2 regions of the Caballeronia grimmiae genome follow, and region 2 is predicted to be linked to the other one. Evidence: predicted binding sites of a transcription regulator. Region 2 holds the regulator's gene; the other holds the start of a gene.
What was found. The regulator LexA, encoded in region 2, represses DNA repair genes until DNA is damaged. The targets are predictions, from matches to a motif close to ACTGTATNNNNATACAGT.

Region 1 (7,954 bases), 700 kb from region 2:
GCGCGTTCTGGGCGACGCCGTCAAGCAGGCGTCCCGCGATCGCCGGCCCGACGCCCGGCAGCAGTTGCGCGACCCGAAAGCCCGCGACGCGGTCGCGCGGATTCTCGGCCCAGCGCAGCACCGCGAGCACGTCCTTCACGTGCACCGAATCCAGAAACTTGAGCCCGCCGAACTTCACGAACGGGATGTTCTTGCGCGTCAACTCGATTTCGAGCGTCGCGCTGTGATGCGCCGCACGAAACAGCACGGCCTGCGACTTGAGCTTCATGCCGCCCTCGCGCGCCTCCAGCACCTTTTCGACGACATAGCGCGCCTGATCGGCCTCGTCGGCGACGGCGACGACGCCCGGCTTCTGCGCCGATGCCTTGTCGGTCCACAAGTCCTTCGTGTAGCGCTCGGCGGCGAGCCCGATGACCGCGTTCGACGCTTCGAGAATGGACTGCGTCGAGCGGTAATTGCGATCGAGCGTGACGGTCGCGGCGGGCGGATCGAAGTGTTGCGGGAAATCGAGGATATTGCGCACGGTCGCGCCGCGGAACGAATAGATCGACTGCGCATCGTCGCCGACGACGGTGAGGCCGCGCCCGTCCGGTTTCATCGCGAGAAGAATGCTCGCCTGCAAGCGATTCGTGTCCTGATACTCGTCGACGAGCACGTGATCGAAGCGGCTCGACAGATCGGCGGCAATCGCCGGCTCCGCCGCGAGATGCGACCAGTAGAGCAGGAGGTCGTCGTAGTCGAGCACGCTTTGCGATTGCTTCGCGCTGACGTAGGCGGCGAACAGGCGCTTCAGATCGGCTTCCCACTCGCGGCACCACGGAAACGACTGATCGAGCACCGTCGCGAGCGACGCGCCGGTGTTGACCACGCGCGAATAGATCGCGAAGCACGTCGACTTGGCCGGGAAACGCTTTTCCTTCGACGACAGCCCGAGTTCGTGCCGCACGAGGTTCATGAGATCGGCGGAGTCTTCGCGGTCGTTGATGGTGAACGAAGGCGCAAGCCCGACGATATCGGCGTAATCGCGCAGCAGCCGCGCGCCGACGCCGTGAAACGTGCCCGACCACGTAAGACCTTGCGCGATGGCGCTGCGGTTGCCGAGCGCGTTCGTCGCGATGCGCGACACGCGCCGCGTCATTTCGAGCGCCGCGCGGCGCGAAAACGTGAGCAGCAGAATGCGATGCGGGTCCGCGCCCTTCACGAGCAGATGCGCGACGCGATGCGCAAGCGTGTTCGTCTTGCCCGATCCCGCGCCCGCGATGACGAGCAGCGGCCCGCCGGTGCGGCCCGGTTGGTCCACGCCGAATTCGACGGCGCGGCGTTGCGCGTCGTTCAGTTTCGCGAGATACGCCGCTGCGGCCTGATCTTGAGTGCGGGATGATTCGGCGGCGGTGTCGGGGAGCGTGAGCACGAGGACTTGAGCGGCGGATAGAAGTGACGCGACACTGTATATCCATACAACCCACGCGTGCAAGCCTTTGTCGACGCTAGCCTTTGGCCCTAAAACGCAACGGCCCGCGAACAAGGCGCGGGCCGTATCGACGGAAGAACCCGCCCTAGTCGGCTTTCTTCGCGTTCTTCAGCTTGGCATCGGCTGCGGCTTCGTTCGCTTCCGATTGCGACTCCGTCTTCTTCTTGTCGGCCTTCGCCTGCGCGACGGCCGCGTCCTTGTCGGCTTCAGCCTGCTTCTTCGCGGCTTTCTTGTCGGCGTGCGTCATCGGCGCATCGCTCGTTTGCGCGATCGATACCGCGCTCACGCTCGTCAACGCGCCCGCGACGAGCGCCGCTAGCAACGCATTCGTACGTCTTGTCATGGTGTTCTCCCGGTGTGGTTGCGGAACGCCTCGCGACGCCCTCTTGCGGGCGTCGCGGCGACCCGTTTAGTGCTGCTCGCCCTGGTCCTTCGGCGTGCGGTCGGCTGCGGCGTTCAAATCGTCCTTGGCGGCCTGCTTGTCGGCCTTCTTGTTGATCTTCGCGTTGCGCACTTCCTGCTTGTACTGCGCCTTCGCTTCCTTGTCCGCGGCCTTCAACTCGGCCTTCGACGCCTTCTTCGACGCGCGGTATTCCGCGTTCGCCTGGGCGTCGGCGTTGCGCTTCTGCACCAGCGGATCGGTCGATGCCGGCGCGACGAGGTTCTGCGGCGGCGGCGCGAGTTGCGCCTGGGTGTCCGCGCCCGGTGCGGGCTGCATCGGCTGGGCGGTTTGCGCTTGCGCGCCGGTGGCTGCGAGGGCGGCGAATGCGGTGCCGATCATCAAAATTCGAGCCTTAGTCATGAGCTAGTCCTCTTTTTAGTGGCGCCGGCGGCTTGGCGCTCTGAAAGCGCTGTGCGCGACGCGTTGGCGTTTAGAAGATGACCGAAGCTGCATCGATCAAACTGACAGACCCGGCGATCGGCGATGGAGTTTCGCGAAATCAGTCACTGTTACCGTCCGTTTCACTTGGCTACATTTGCCACCGACTTCGCCGACGATCGGCCATGAAGCGTTTTGCGTCCGATCGTTCGCGGTCGACATTGACAGAGCACGAGGCGTACCCGATGCCTTATGATGGCTTCCTTCGCACCTTTCACTCTTCCGCCCGCCATGCCGCAGCTCCAGTTCACCCTCACGGGCGATCACGTCGAACTCCACAATCTGCTCAAGCTGATGGGCCTTGCCGATAGCGGCGGCGCCGCGAAGGCGCGCGTCGCCATGGGCGATGTCACCGTCGACGGCAAAGTGGAACTGCGCAAGACGTGCAAGATCCGCGCGGGCCAGGTCGTGATGATCGACGGCCAGAAGATTCGCGTGCGCGCGCCTGCCTGACCCGTCGCGTCGGGTTTGCGCCGGCGCGCCGCCGGATTGCCAAAACCCGGCCATAACGGGGCGCGGCATCGACATGACGTGCGTGAGGCAATAAGCTAGTCGTCTTTCGTTCTGGTTTCAGCGTCGGCCCTTTGCGCTGTTCACCGCCTGACCGCGCGTTTGCGTCGCGGCCAGTTCCGTTCCGTTTCCTTCGACCATGCCATCGCACACCACGCGCGCCACGAACCCGTATCAGGGACCGCCGACGCTGTCCCGCCATGCCGTCGACACGGCGCGCCTCGCCGCGCCGCTCGCCATCGCGCAGCTTTCTCAAATGGCGATGGGCGTCACCGACACCATTCTCCTCGGCTCGCTAGGCCCCGACGCGCTCGCTGCGGGCGGGCTCGGCGCGAACCTGTTCTTCGTCGTCGTGACGCTGCTGCAGGGCGTGCTGACGTCGGTGAGCGTGTCGGTGGCGCATGCGCGCGGCGCGAACGCGGACGACCGCGTGCCTCGCATCTACTGGACGGGGCTGCTGCTTTCCGTGCTGCTCGCCGTGCCCGCGTTCGCGCTGTTGAGCTACGCCGAGGAGATCCTGCTCGCGTTCCATGAACCGGCGACGCTCGCGCGCAACGTCGGCGAATATTGCGCGATGCTGCGCTGGGGAACGCCGGGCAGCCTGATCGGCATCGGGATGATGCGCGCGTTTCTGCCGGCGATCGGTGCGGCGAAGCGGCTTCTGTGGGTGTCGATCGGCGGCGTGTTCGTCAACGGCTTTCTCAACTACGGGTTGATTCACGGCGCGTACGGTCTGCCGCGCGAAGGCTTCGTCGGCTCGGCGGCGGCGACGACCATCACCGTCTGGCTGACGGCGTTCGCTCTCGTGGCGCTGCTGCATCTGCGGCCGCGTTATCGGCATTTCGTGCTGGCCGCGCGTCCGCATCTGCCGCTTCTCGGCGAACTGTTCGGCATTGGCTGGCCGGTGGCGATCACCTATGGCGTCGAATCGACGCTCTTTCTCGCGACCGGCATGATGGTCGGCCTGCTCGGGGAATCGCCGCTCGCGGCGCATCAGATCGCGCTCAACGTGGCGTCGGTGGCGTTCATGGTGCCGCTCGCGATCGGACAGGCGGCGAACGTGCGCGTCGGCTACTGGATCGGCGCGGGCGTGCCGGTGGCGGCGCGTCACGCGGGCTTCGTCGCGCTGGCGCTCGGCGTCGGCTTCATGATGTGCTCGGGCCTCGTGCTGATCGTCGCGCCGCACGCGATCGTCGGGCTGTATCTGCATCTCGACGATCCCGCCAACGCGCGTACCGTGTCGCTCGCGGCGTCGCTGCTGGGCGTGGCGGCGGTGTTTCAGATCGTCGACGGGATGCAGACGGTCGGCTCGGGCTGTCTGCGCGGACTCAAGGACACGCGCGTGCCGATGCTCGTGGCCGCGTTCGGTTACTGGGGCGTGGGTTTCCCGACGGGCTATGTGCTCGCGTTTCACTTCGGGCTGGGCGCGAAGGGCTTGTGGTGGGGCCTCGCGGCAGGGCTTGCGAGCGTCGCCGTCTTGATGACCCTGCGGTTTCATCGCATCAGCAGGCGGCTCGTCGATGCAAATCTCAGGTCCGATGGCGTGGAGACGGCGCCGCGTCGCGCGGCCTAGTCTTGCGGTCGCCTTCGCATATGCAAAGCAGGAATGCTTGGTTGGGGCGCGCGGGCGTCGTCGTTAAGATGAACCCGTCTCCTCCTTGAGACTCCAGTAACAGGGGTTATAGGCCCGCTCTGCCGAGCGGGCTTTTTTTCGTCTTCTCACTGGGATGAACTTGCGAAAGAAGCTTCAAGGTCGGCTGCCGTCTACGACGCTGGCAACAAGCAGCGAGCGATTGAAAACGTCGACAGGACCGCCCCGCCTTCATCCAATGCACATGTCGACCTTTCAACGAAAGTCACAATCGACCGCAATCCCTCGATGTTCAGCACGTCGATCCTGCGGTAGCGCGTTTCGATCAATTCCGCATCCCTGAGGCGCCTCAGGGCGGCGGCGGCCGCCTCTCGCGTGACGCCGAGCGAATCCGCGATGTCCGCCTGGCGCGTGCCAACCCATTGCTTGCCCTCGTCCTCATCCGCTTGCGCCAGCGGGAACCGGGCGACGCGTTGCGGCACCGATCCACGCAATGCGCTGCCGAGCCTGTCGCCGCGCGGTCGAGCACTTCGTCCTTGCAGCGGCCGGGCGCGCACATGAGGCCAAAGTCAAAGTGACACTCAGGCCGGGCGGCGGTTCGTCGAAAGACCTCGCTGCTTTTCATAAGCGAGTTCTCGCCGCGCACACTTCTTGCTCCGTTACCATGACACAACCAACGCGCTCGCAACCAGCCGAGCCGCCTCTAAACAATCAAAAGAGAGGGCGCTAAGTGTCGGAAAGCCGGGGAATGTCGAAAGCCGCATCAGAAGCGGCGCACGTTAAAACGCGAAATACACGGGCAAGATCCATCGCAGCGTTAGCCGCGCTCGCCCTTACTGTCACTCTCAACGCCTGTGCGACCCGCCCGCCCGCGACCGCTTTCGCTCGTCCGCAGACGCACGCGCTGGCCGCAACCGCAGCGACGCCGTTGGCCAATGCGCTGGGGCCGCTCGAAAAGCAGCACCCCGGCGAATCCGCCGTGCGCCTACTGCCGACCGGCACCGATGCGCTGCAGGCCCGCGTCGCGCTCGCCCGCGCAGCGTCGAGAACCCTCGACATGCAGTACTACATCGCCGAGGAAGACAACACCGGGAAGCTGTTGCTGGGCGCCGCGCTTCATGCCGCCGATCGCGGCGTGCGCGTACGTATGCTCGTCGACGATCTGAACTTCAAGGATATCGACCGCATCATGGCGGCGCTCGATTCGCATCACAACATCGAGATCCGCGTCTTCAATCCGTATGGCAGCGCGCAACGAAGCTTCTCCGAGCGGACGCGCAACTTCTTCACGAACCTCGATCACTTCACGCGCCGCATGCACAACAAGGCGATGGTCGCGGACAACCAGATCGCCATCGTCGGCGGGCGAAATCTTGGCGACGAATACTTCAGCGCCAGTCCGACGCTTCAGTTTCGAGACCTCGACGCGTTCGTCGCCGGCCCCGTCACGCAGCAGATATCCGCGAGCTTCGACGACTACTGGAACAGCACGGTTTCCTATCCGCTGCGCGTGCTGAACAAGCAGAAATTCGATCCCGCCGATCTCGACAAGACGCGCGAAGAACTCCGCGCGCACTGGCGCGCCAACGCCGACCCGCTCAACGCCAAGCCGCTCAACGCGACGCCGCTCGACCAGCAGATCGCACGCGAGCAAATGGGCCTTTACTGGGCGCCGACTGAATTCCATGTCGATTCGCCGTCGAAGATCGAGCATCCGAGTGACGACTACAAAAGCCCGCCGCTGACGCGCCTTGCCGATCTGCTCAAGAACGCGCAGAAGGAGTTTCTGATCCTGTCGCCGTATTTCGTGCCGCACGACGCCGGCGTGAAGGCGCTCGGCGATCTCACGCGGCGGCACGTCCGCGTCGCGGTGTTGACCAACTCGCTCGCCGCCACCGACGCCGTCGCGGTGCAGGCGGGCTACGCGCCGTATCGCGTTCCGCTGCTGCAAAACGGCGTAGAACTATACGAATTCAAGCCGATGCAGGCCGAAGGCGAAGGCCGCCCGACCGCCGGACTGTTCGGGTCGAAGTCGCGCGCAAGCCTGCACGCGAAGGCGTATGTGATCGATCGGAGTATCCTCGTGATCGGTTCGATGAATCTCGATCCGCGCTCGGCGCAGCTCAACACCGAACTGGCGCTCGTGATTCACAGCAAGCCAATCGCCGAACAAGCCGCCGGCCTGTTCGACCGCGGAATCTCGCCGCAAGCGAGCTATCGCGTCGAACTCGCGAGCGCGGCGGTGATGGCGGAACTGCGCCGCACGGGCTCGCCGCAATCCGGCCTCGTGTGGACGACGCAAGAAGACACCGGGACGGTCGCCTATTACTACGATCCGGAGGCCGGCCTGTATCGCAACCTGATGACGGGCCTCTTCATGATGCTGCCCGTCGACAAGCAGCTTTGATCAACCTCTTTCGGAAATTCAGGCCATGACACAGAACGCGCAAGGCGATGTACGCATGGAGAAGGACACGTTCGGCGAGATCGCCGTGCCGAACGGCAAGCTATGGGGCGCGCAGACGCAGCGCTCCTTGCAGAACTTCAAGATTTCGACGGAAAAGCAGTCGCCCGAGCTGATCACGGCGCTCGCGATCGTCAAGCGCGCCGCCGCCGAAGTGAACGCGGAACTCAAGCAGCTCGACGCCAAAAAGGCCCAGGCGATCATGCAGGCCGCCGACGAGATCATCGACGGCAAGCATCCCGACGAATTTCCGCTCGCGGTCTGGCAGACGGGTTCCGGCACGCAGACCAACATGAATCTGAACGAGGTGATCGCCAATCGCGCGAGCGAGATTCTCGGCGGGCCGCGCGGCGAAGAGCGCCTCGTGCATCCGAACGACGACGTGAACCGCGGCCAGTCATCGAACGACGTGTTCCCGACCGCGATGCACGTCGCCGCCGCTTACGCGATCGTCAAGCATCTGGTGCCGTCGCTGAAAACGCTGCGCGATACCCTCGACAAGAAGTCGAAGCAGTTCGCCAACATCGTGAAGATCGGCCGCACGCACTTGCAGGACGCGACGCCGCTCACGCTCGGGCAGGAGTTCTCCGGCTATGTCGCGCAACTGGATCAGGGCGTCCGTCACGTCGAAGCGACGCTGCCGCATCTCTACCAGCTCGCGCAGGGCGGCACGGCGGTCGGCACGGGTCTGAACGCGCATCCGCAATTCGCGGCGAAAGTCGCGCAGGCGATCGCCAAGCTCACGGGCCTGCCCTTCGAGACCGCGCCCAACAAGTTCGAAGTGATGGCCGCCGCCGATGCGCTCGTCGCCGCGCACGGCGCGCTGAAAACCGTCGCCGCGAGCCTGATGAAAATCGCCAACGATATCCGCTGGCTCGCGAGCGGGCCGCGCTGCGGGCTTGGCGAATTGTCGATTCCGGAAAACGAGCCGGGCAGTTCCATCATGCCGGGCAAGGTGAACCCGACGCAGTCCGAAGCCGTGACGATGCTCTGCTGTCAGGTCTTCGGCAACGACGTCGCGGTGAACATCGGCGGGGC
Region 2 (7,954 bases):
CGTTCGACGTCCGTCCAGCGACGCGCACGCGGACTTCGAAAGGATCGTCATTGCCGGACGCTAGCGCATCGCCATAGAGCGCGTTCACGCCGATCAGGTCGAAACGCAGTTCGCTGATATCGACGCCCGTAATCGCGAGACGTTCACGCACGATATCGAGCGCGAGCCTCGCGCGCGCCACCGCGCCCGGTCCGCCATAGGAAATCTGGCCTTCGCCGATGAAGCCGTCGGCATAGGCGACGGAGACTTTTAGCGTATCCGTGCGCGCATTGCCGCGCCCGCCCGAGACGCGCACGCGGTCTCGCGCCTCCCGCCTCACGCGCACTTGCGTAAAGTCCGCGACGACGTCCGGCTGGTAGTAGCGCGCCGGATCGTGAATCTCGTAGAGCAGTTGTTCCTTGCACGTCGCCTCGGTCACGGCGCCGCCCGCATGTGGCACCTTCGTCACGATGATCGAACCGTCCGCGCTCACCTCGCCGAGCGGAAATCCGAGCCGCGCGAGATTGCCGACATCCTTGTAACCGGGATCGGCGAAGTAGCCGCCCGTCACCTGTCCCGCGCATTCGAGCAGATGCCCGACCACGGTCGCCTGCCCGAGCGTGTTCCAGTCGTCCATGTTCCAGCCGAATTCGTGGATGAGCGGCGCCGTGAACAACGACGGGTCCGCGACGCGCCCCGTCAACACGATATCCGCGCCCGCTGCAAGCGCGCCGACGATAGGCGCGGCGCCGAGATACGCATTGGCCGATACGATGCGTTGTGCATACGCGCGAACGTCGTCGCCCGATTCCTCGAAGCGCAGGTTCGCGCGCAGGACGACGTCGAGCACGTCGTCGCCGGTGACCGCGGCGATCTTGAGGCCATCGAGCCCGAGTTCGCGGGCGATCTGCGCGGTTTTGCGCGCGGCCGCACGAGGATTGGCCGCGCCCATGTTCGAGATGATGCGCACGCCGTTCTTCACCGCGACGGGCAGCACTGCGCGCATGCGCGCTTCGAGCAGCGGGTCGTAACCGAGATCGGGATTGTTGCGGCGCGCCTGCTGGGCGATAGCGATCGTGCGTTCGGCAAGGCATTCGAACACGAGATAGTCGAGCGCGCCATGTTCGGCCAGTTCGACCGCAGGCTCGATGCGATCGCCCGAATAGCCCGCGCCCGCGCCGATTCTGATGATGTCTTTCATGGTTCGTCCTTACAGCGGAAACACGCCCAGCACGACGCACGCGATCGTCATGACGATCGACGCGCCGAACAGCAGCGGGAACGTGAACTTCTGATGATCCGCGAGATCGATGCCGCACAGTCCGACGACGAGAAACGTCGCGGGCGTGAGCGGGCTCACGGGAAAGCCGGTCGTCATCTGGCCGAGCAGCGCGGCCTGGCCGACATGCACCGGCGCCACGCCGAGCTGCGACGCAACTTCGGCGACCACGGGCAGCACGCCGAAATAGAACGAATCGGGATCGAAGAGCATCGACAGAGGCATCGACACCAGACCGAGCGCGACGGGAATGTGCCCGGCAAGCGCGGGCGGCACGAAGCCGACGGCTGCCTGCGCCATCGCCTTCAGCATGCCGGTGCCCTGCATGATGCCGGTGAACACGCCGGCCGCGAGCAGAATGCCGGCCATCATCAGCGCGGCGCGCGCGTGCGCATCGATGCGCTTTCTCTGCATGTCGACATTCGGGTAATTCACCATCAGCGCGATGCACAGTCCGACCATGAACATGATCGCGGGCGGAATCTTCTCGCCCATGACGACCATCGTGCCGAGCACGACGATCGTCAGCACGATGTTGAACCAGAAGTTCTTCGGACGGCGCAGCGCTTCTTCCTCGGGCGTGAGCTTACGTTCGGGCATCGGAATCGAACCGGTCGCGCTCGAATAGCCGAGGCGCTTCTCCTCGCGGCGGCCGAGCCACCACGCCATGCCGAACACGAACACGAGGCCAATAGCCTGCACCGGAATGAGCGGGTTGAAGAGCGATGAAATCGGCAGATGCAGCGACGCCGATGCGCGGATCATCGGCCCCGTCCATGGCAGAAAGTTGATGCCCGCCGCCATCGACACCGCCGCGGCGAGCACGCGCTTGTCCATGTTCAGGCGTTCGTACAGCGGCAGCATCGCGGGGATCGTCACGAGAAAACACACCGCGCCAGAGCCGTCGAGGTGGATGAGGAGCGCGAGCAGCGTCGTGCCCATCACGATGCGCGTCGGTTTGGTGCCCACCGCGCGCAGGATGCGGTCGATGATCGGGTCGAGCGTGCCCGCATCCGTAATCGTGCCGAAATAGAGGATCGCAAACACGAACATGCCAACGACAGGCGCGAGGTTCTTCAATCCGTCGATGACGAATTTGCTGGTCTGCAATCCGAATCCGCCAATCAGCGACGCCGCGATCGGCACGATGATCAGCGCCACGAGCGGCGACATGCGTTTGGAAAGAATCGCCCCGAGCAGGACGACGATGGTGGCGAGGCCGAGTAACGGCAGCATGTGTCTGTCTCCGAATCTTGTTTTTTGATGAGGCCCAGAGTAAGTTCGAAGCAGCGATCACACAATTGAAATGATTTGATCGCAGCTATCACGAACCATAATGGATCTCAATCTTCGCGATATTCGCGCACTCGTCGCCGTGGCCGAGGCGGGAAGCTTCACTCGGGCGGCCGAGCGGCTGCATCTGTCGCAACCCGCACTTACTGTGCAGATACGCCGGCTGGAAGAAGCGGTCGGCGCGCGCCTGTTCGATCGCAACAGCCGCAATGTCGCGCTGACGACGACGGGCCGCGAGCTTTTGCCGCTGCTGCGCAAATCTCTGCGCGACATGGAAAACGTGCTGCGTGACGCCCGCGCACTGGGCGAAGGCGAGAGCGGCACCATCCGCATCGCGTGCCTGCCGACTTTTGCGGCGAGTGCGTTGCCGGAATTAATCATCGGCACGAAACACGATGTGCCGCGCGTCACGTTCCAGATTCGCGACGTCGTAGCAAGCACCGTCAACGCGCTCGTGCGCGAGGAAGAAGTTGATATCGGGCTCACCGGGGGGGACGTGCTCGACCCGATGCTTGAGGTCCTGCATGCCGGTGTGGACCGGCTCGTCGTCGTTTGTCCGGGCGAGCATCCGTTCGCGAGCATGCGTCGAATCGGCGTGAGCGATCTCGCGCAGGTTCCGCTCGTGCTGACCGCACCGGGGACAAGCGTGCGCGCGGTTGTCGATGCCGCGCTTAGCCAGTGGAGCGGGCCGCTCGTTATTGCGTGCGAACCCACGTATATGATGACCGCCGTCGCGATGGTGCGCGCGGGCCTGGGCGTGACGATCCTGCCCGAGACCGCGCGAGAAGTGCGCGCCGAACCTGGGCTCGTCAGCAAAGAGATCAACGATCCAGCGTTCGTGCGGTCGATTGCGATCGTGAAGAAACGAGGCAGAACGTTGCCGTCGATCACCGACAAGTTCGTGCAACTGATGCGTCACAGCGTTAGGACGCGGTGAGCCGATTCCGGCTTTGCGCCGGGCTGAGACTTAAGCAGTCGCCAGGCCTGAATAGCCTAGTAACAACTGGATGGTTCGGAAATCTTTGGCTCACTCCAGCAGATGAGTTGCAGAGGCATGACGCGATGGATGTTCCCTACCACCGGCGTAGACCGTCATTGACTGCACTCACGACCAAAGATGAGTGACAGTTCTCGCATAACCCTCTAGGCGACGAGCGTCGTTCAAACTCCGATTGAGCACGCCGGCGCGAGAACCATCCCGAAGCCGCCGTCCGGTCAACCCGCGACGCTCACGCCAGAAAACCGCCCGCCACGCCCGCCCGTTCCTCGTCGATGCAGCGGTCGAGCATGCGCGACACCTCGCTGATCTTGCCGACCATGATGACGCGCGATTCGCTGCGATACACCCGTACCGGCGCGCGCTGCGCCGGTTCCGCATGAACCGTCTTCACGAGCGACACGCGGGCGAACGCCGGCTGGCGAGACGGCAGCACCGGCATTTCATCGAACAGATCGGGCGTGGCTTCGGTATGCGGACGCGCCGCGACGCCGCAGGGAATCAATGCACGCAGATGACGCAGGCGGCCAAACTGGCGGAAGGGCAACAAACGGGCAAAACGTTCCATGATGACTCTCCAGGCGATAGGACGCACCGCGGCGAGCCGGGAACGGCTGCCGTCATGCTTTGATGTACTCGAAACGCGCCGCGTCGTGCGTGGCGTGAGATGAAGCGGGCGCGCTAGAACTCGCCCGAGCGGATCAGACCGACCGCAATGCCTTCGAGCGCGAACTCACCGCTGCCGGAGCGCACGAAGATATTCTCGTAGTCCGGGTTCTCCGCGATGAGTTCGACGCCGTCCGTATGACGCTTCCAGCGCTTGACGGTGACGTCGTCGCCCAGACGCGCAACGACGATCTGCCCGTCCTTCGCTTCCGTGCGCTTCTGCACCGCGAGCAGGTCGCCATCGAGAATGCCGGCGTCGCGCATGGACAGCCCGCGCACCTTCAGCAGATAGTCCGGCTTGCTGGAAAAGAGCGCCGGGTCGCACGCGTAATGCTGCGAGATGTGCTCTTGCGCGAGGATCGGACTGCCGGCTGCGACCCGGCCGACGAGCGGCAGCGACAACTGCATGATGCTCGGATGCGGCAAGGTGAGCTGATGCGGCAACTCGTCCGGCTGTACGGCTTCGCCAATCAGCCGGATGCCGCGCGACGATCCCGCCGCCAGTTCGATCACGCCTTTGCGCGCCAGCGCCCGAAGATGCTCCTCGGCGGAATTGGCCGAACTGAAGCCAAGCTCCGCGGCAATCTCCGCGCGGGTGGGCGGGAAGCCGGTGCGCTCGATGGCGCGCTGCAAGAGTTCGAAGACTTCCTGCTGGCGAGCGGTAAGTTTTGAAGTTCTAGTCACTGGCTGGCCCCTGCTGCGCTGTATGGATGAACAGATGACTGTATTTTTATACAGTATTTCGCGCTTTTCAAGCATTACTTTAACTTCGTCGCGGAAGCGCCCGGAATTGGCCTTCGCAGGCGGAACGCAGCAGCAACAGCGCCGTTAGCACGATTCGATATAAAAAGATGAGAAACGATTATTTCTAATCATATAGCCGCGCCGATAGACTGATTCCGTCAATGGATAAGACGGAGAACGGGGAATGCAAAGCACGAAAGCGGGATTGGGGACCAAGGCGAGAAAGCTCTTCGCGGCGTTCGCGGTGACGGCGGCGACGGCGGCCATCAGCGTCCACGCTCATGCTCAAACCGCGTTTCTGAACGTGTCGTACGATCCGACGCGCGAGCTATATCAGGATTTCAACCAGGCGTTTGCGAAGAAGTGGAAGGCGGAGACGGGCGAGACCGTCACGTTCAAGCAGTCGCATGGCGGTTCCGGCGGCCAGGCACGCGCGGTCCTCGATGGCCTTCAGGCCGATGTCGTCACGCTCGCACTGGCCTACGACATCGACGCGCTCGCCGGCAAGGGACTCGTCAACGGCGACTGGCAGAAGCGCCTGCCGGACAATGCGTCGCCGTACACATCGACGATCGTGTTTCTCGTGCGCAAGGGTAATCCGAAGCACATCAAGGACTGGGACGATCTGGCGAAGCCGGGCGTCTCCATCGTCACGCCGAACCCCAAGACCTCGGGCGGCGCACGCTGGAACTATCTGGCCGCGTGGGCGTATGCGCAGCACAAGCCGGGCGGCAACGAGCAGAGCGCGAAGGACTTCGTCTCGAAGCTCTACAAGAACGCAGGCGTGCTCGATTCGGGCGCACGCGGCGCGACGACGAGCTTTGTGCAGCGCGGGCAGGGCGACGTGCTGATCGCGTGGGAGAACGAGGCGTTCCTGTCGCTCAAGGAGTTCGGCCCGGACAAGTTCGAGATCGTCGTGCCGTCGGTGAGCATTCTGGCCGAGCCGCCGGTCGCGGTGGTCGACAAGGTCGTCGACAAGCACGGCACGCGCAAGCTCGCCGAGGCGTATCTGAAGTATCTGTATAGCGACGAAGGCCAGCAGATCGCGGCGCGCAACTTTTATCGTCCGCGCTCGAAAACGGTCCCGGCCGATCTCATCAAGCAGTTTCCGAAGCTGAAGCTCTACACCATCGACGATACCTTCGGCGGCTGGACGAAGGCGCAAAAGACGCACTTCGCGGACGGCGGCGTGTTCGATTCGATCTACCAGCCGCAGTAACGGCAATGAGCAGGGCGGCCCGATGATGGAGCATCGAGCCGATTGAAGCGACGACAAGCGGCGCGCCATGACGCCGCTGTACGCACATGCAGCAACGAGCGCCCGCCCCGGCGCACTGGAACAGGATGATTCACGCATGAGCACTTTCAACCTGCGCAAGCCAAGCGCGCTGCCGGGCTTCGGCCTGACGCTCGGCATTACGCTCGCGTATCTGAGCCTTATCGTGCTCATACCGCTTGCAGCCACCTTTGCCAAGACGGCGACGCTCGACTGGGCGCAATTCGTGCGCGCGGTGACGTCGCCGCGCGTGCTGGCGTCGTACCGGCTGACGTTCTTCGCCGCGCTCGGCGGGGCGCTCATCAATGCGGTGTTCGGCTTTCTCGTCGCGTGGGTGCTGGTGCGCTATACGTTCCCGTTCAAGCGTATCGTCGATGCCATCGTCGATCTGCCGTTCGCGCTGCCGACTTCCGTCGCGGGCATCTCGCTCGCGGCCGTGTATGCGGGCAACGGCTGGATCGGGCAATTTCTCGCGCCGCTCGGCATCAAGGTCGCGTTCACGCCGCTCGGCGTGCTGGTCGCGCTGACGTTCATCGGCTTGCCGTTCGTCGTGCGCACGGTGCAGCCGGTGCTCGAAGAGTTCGAGCGCGAACAGGAAGAGGCCGCCGCGTGTCTCGGCGCGACGCGCTGGCTGACGTTTCGCCGGGTCGTGCTGCCGTCGGTTTTCCCCGCGTTGCTGACGGGCTTTGCGCTGGCGTTCGCGCGTGCGCTCGGCGAATACGGATCGGTTATTTTCATCGCCGGCAACGTGCCGATGAAGTCGGAGATCACGTCGCTGCTCATCATCACGAAACTCGAACAGTACGACTATGCCGGCGCGACGGCGCTCGCAGTCGTGATGCTGTGCGTATCGTTCCTGATGTTGCTGTTCATCAATACGCTGCAATGGTTCCTGCAAAGGCGCACGAGCAGGACGGTCGCGCCGCCGGCCCCGACGCTGCAGGTAGAGGGAGGCCGCGCATGAGCACGCCCGACAGCAAGGCCATTGCGATGAACACCGCCCCGCAACGCGAAGTCCATACGCTCAATCCGGTGACGGAGCCACGCGCGATACGCTGGCTGCTCATCGCCATCGCGCTCGTGTTTCTCGCGCTGTTTCTCGTCGTGCCGCTCGTCGCGGTGTTCGCGCAGGCGTTCGCGAAGGGCATCGACTATTACTTCGAGTCGCTGAAAGACCCGGATGCGTGGTCCGCGATCAAGCTCACGCTGATGACCGCCGCGATCGCCGTGCCGCTGAATCTGGTGTTCGGCCTGGCGGCGTCGTGGGCCATCGCGAAGTTCGAGTTTCGCGGCAAGGCGCTTCTGACGACGCTCATTGACCTGCCGTTTTCGGTGTCGCCGGTCATCTCCGGTCTCATCTACGTGCTGATGTTCGGCGCGCAAGGCTGGTTCGGACCGTGGCTCGCATCGCATGACGTGCAGATCATCTTCGCGGTGCCGGGCATCGTGCTCGCGACGATCTTCGTCACGTTCCCGTTCGTCGCCCGCGAACTCATTCCGCTGATGCAGGCGCAAGGCAACGACGAAGAAGAAGCCGCGCACGTGCTGGGCGCATCGGGCTGGCAGATTTTCCGGCGCGTGACGCTGCCGAACGTGAAGTGGGGCTTGCTCTATGGCGTGATTCTCTGCAACGCGCGTGCGATGGGCGAGTTCGGCGCGGTGTCGGTGGTGTCGGGTCATATTCGCGGACAGACGGACACGATGCCGCTGCACGTCGAGA

Region 1: the regulator LexA is predicted to act here: its motif matches at 1,445-1,462, upstream of LDZ21_RS04010 (ATP-dependent helicase).

What each region holds. Positions count from the first base shown of each region.
Region 1 is NZ_CP084271.1:837,354-845,307, reverse strand. It holds gene LDZ21_RS04010 (ATP-dependent helicase) at 1-1,411, opposite strand, end outside; gene LDZ21_RS04005 (hypothetical protein) at 1,557-1,814, opposite strand; gene LDZ21_RS04000 (hypothetical protein) at 1,881-2,273, opposite strand; gene LDZ21_RS03995 (RNA-binding S4 domain-containing protein) at 2,583-2,804, shown strand; gene LDZ21_RS03990 (MATE family efflux transporter) at 3,001-4,434, shown strand; gene LDZ21_RS03985 (helix-turn-helix domain-containing protein) at 4,626-4,934, opposite strand; gene LDZ21_RS03980 (phospholipase D family protein) at 5,201-6,859, shown strand; gene fumC (class II fumarate hydratase) at 6,885-7,954, shown strand, end outside.
Region 2 is NZ_CP084271.1:1,535,418-1,543,371, reverse strand. It holds gene LDZ21_RS07320 (acyclic terpene utilization AtuA family protein) at 1-1,180, opposite strand, end outside; gene LDZ21_RS07315 (CitMHS family transporter) at 1,190-2,494, opposite strand; gene LDZ21_RS07310 (LysR family transcriptional regulator) at 2,595-3,488, shown strand; gene LDZ21_RS07305 (hypothetical protein) at 3,781-4,116, opposite strand; gene lexA (transcriptional repressor LexA) at 4,230-4,898, opposite strand; gene LDZ21_RS07295 (sulfate ABC transporter substrate-binding protein) at 5,143-6,177, shown strand; gene cysT (sulfate ABC transporter permease subunit CysT) at 6,314-7,198, shown strand; gene cysW (sulfate ABC transporter permease subunit CysW) at 7,225-7,954, shown strand, end outside.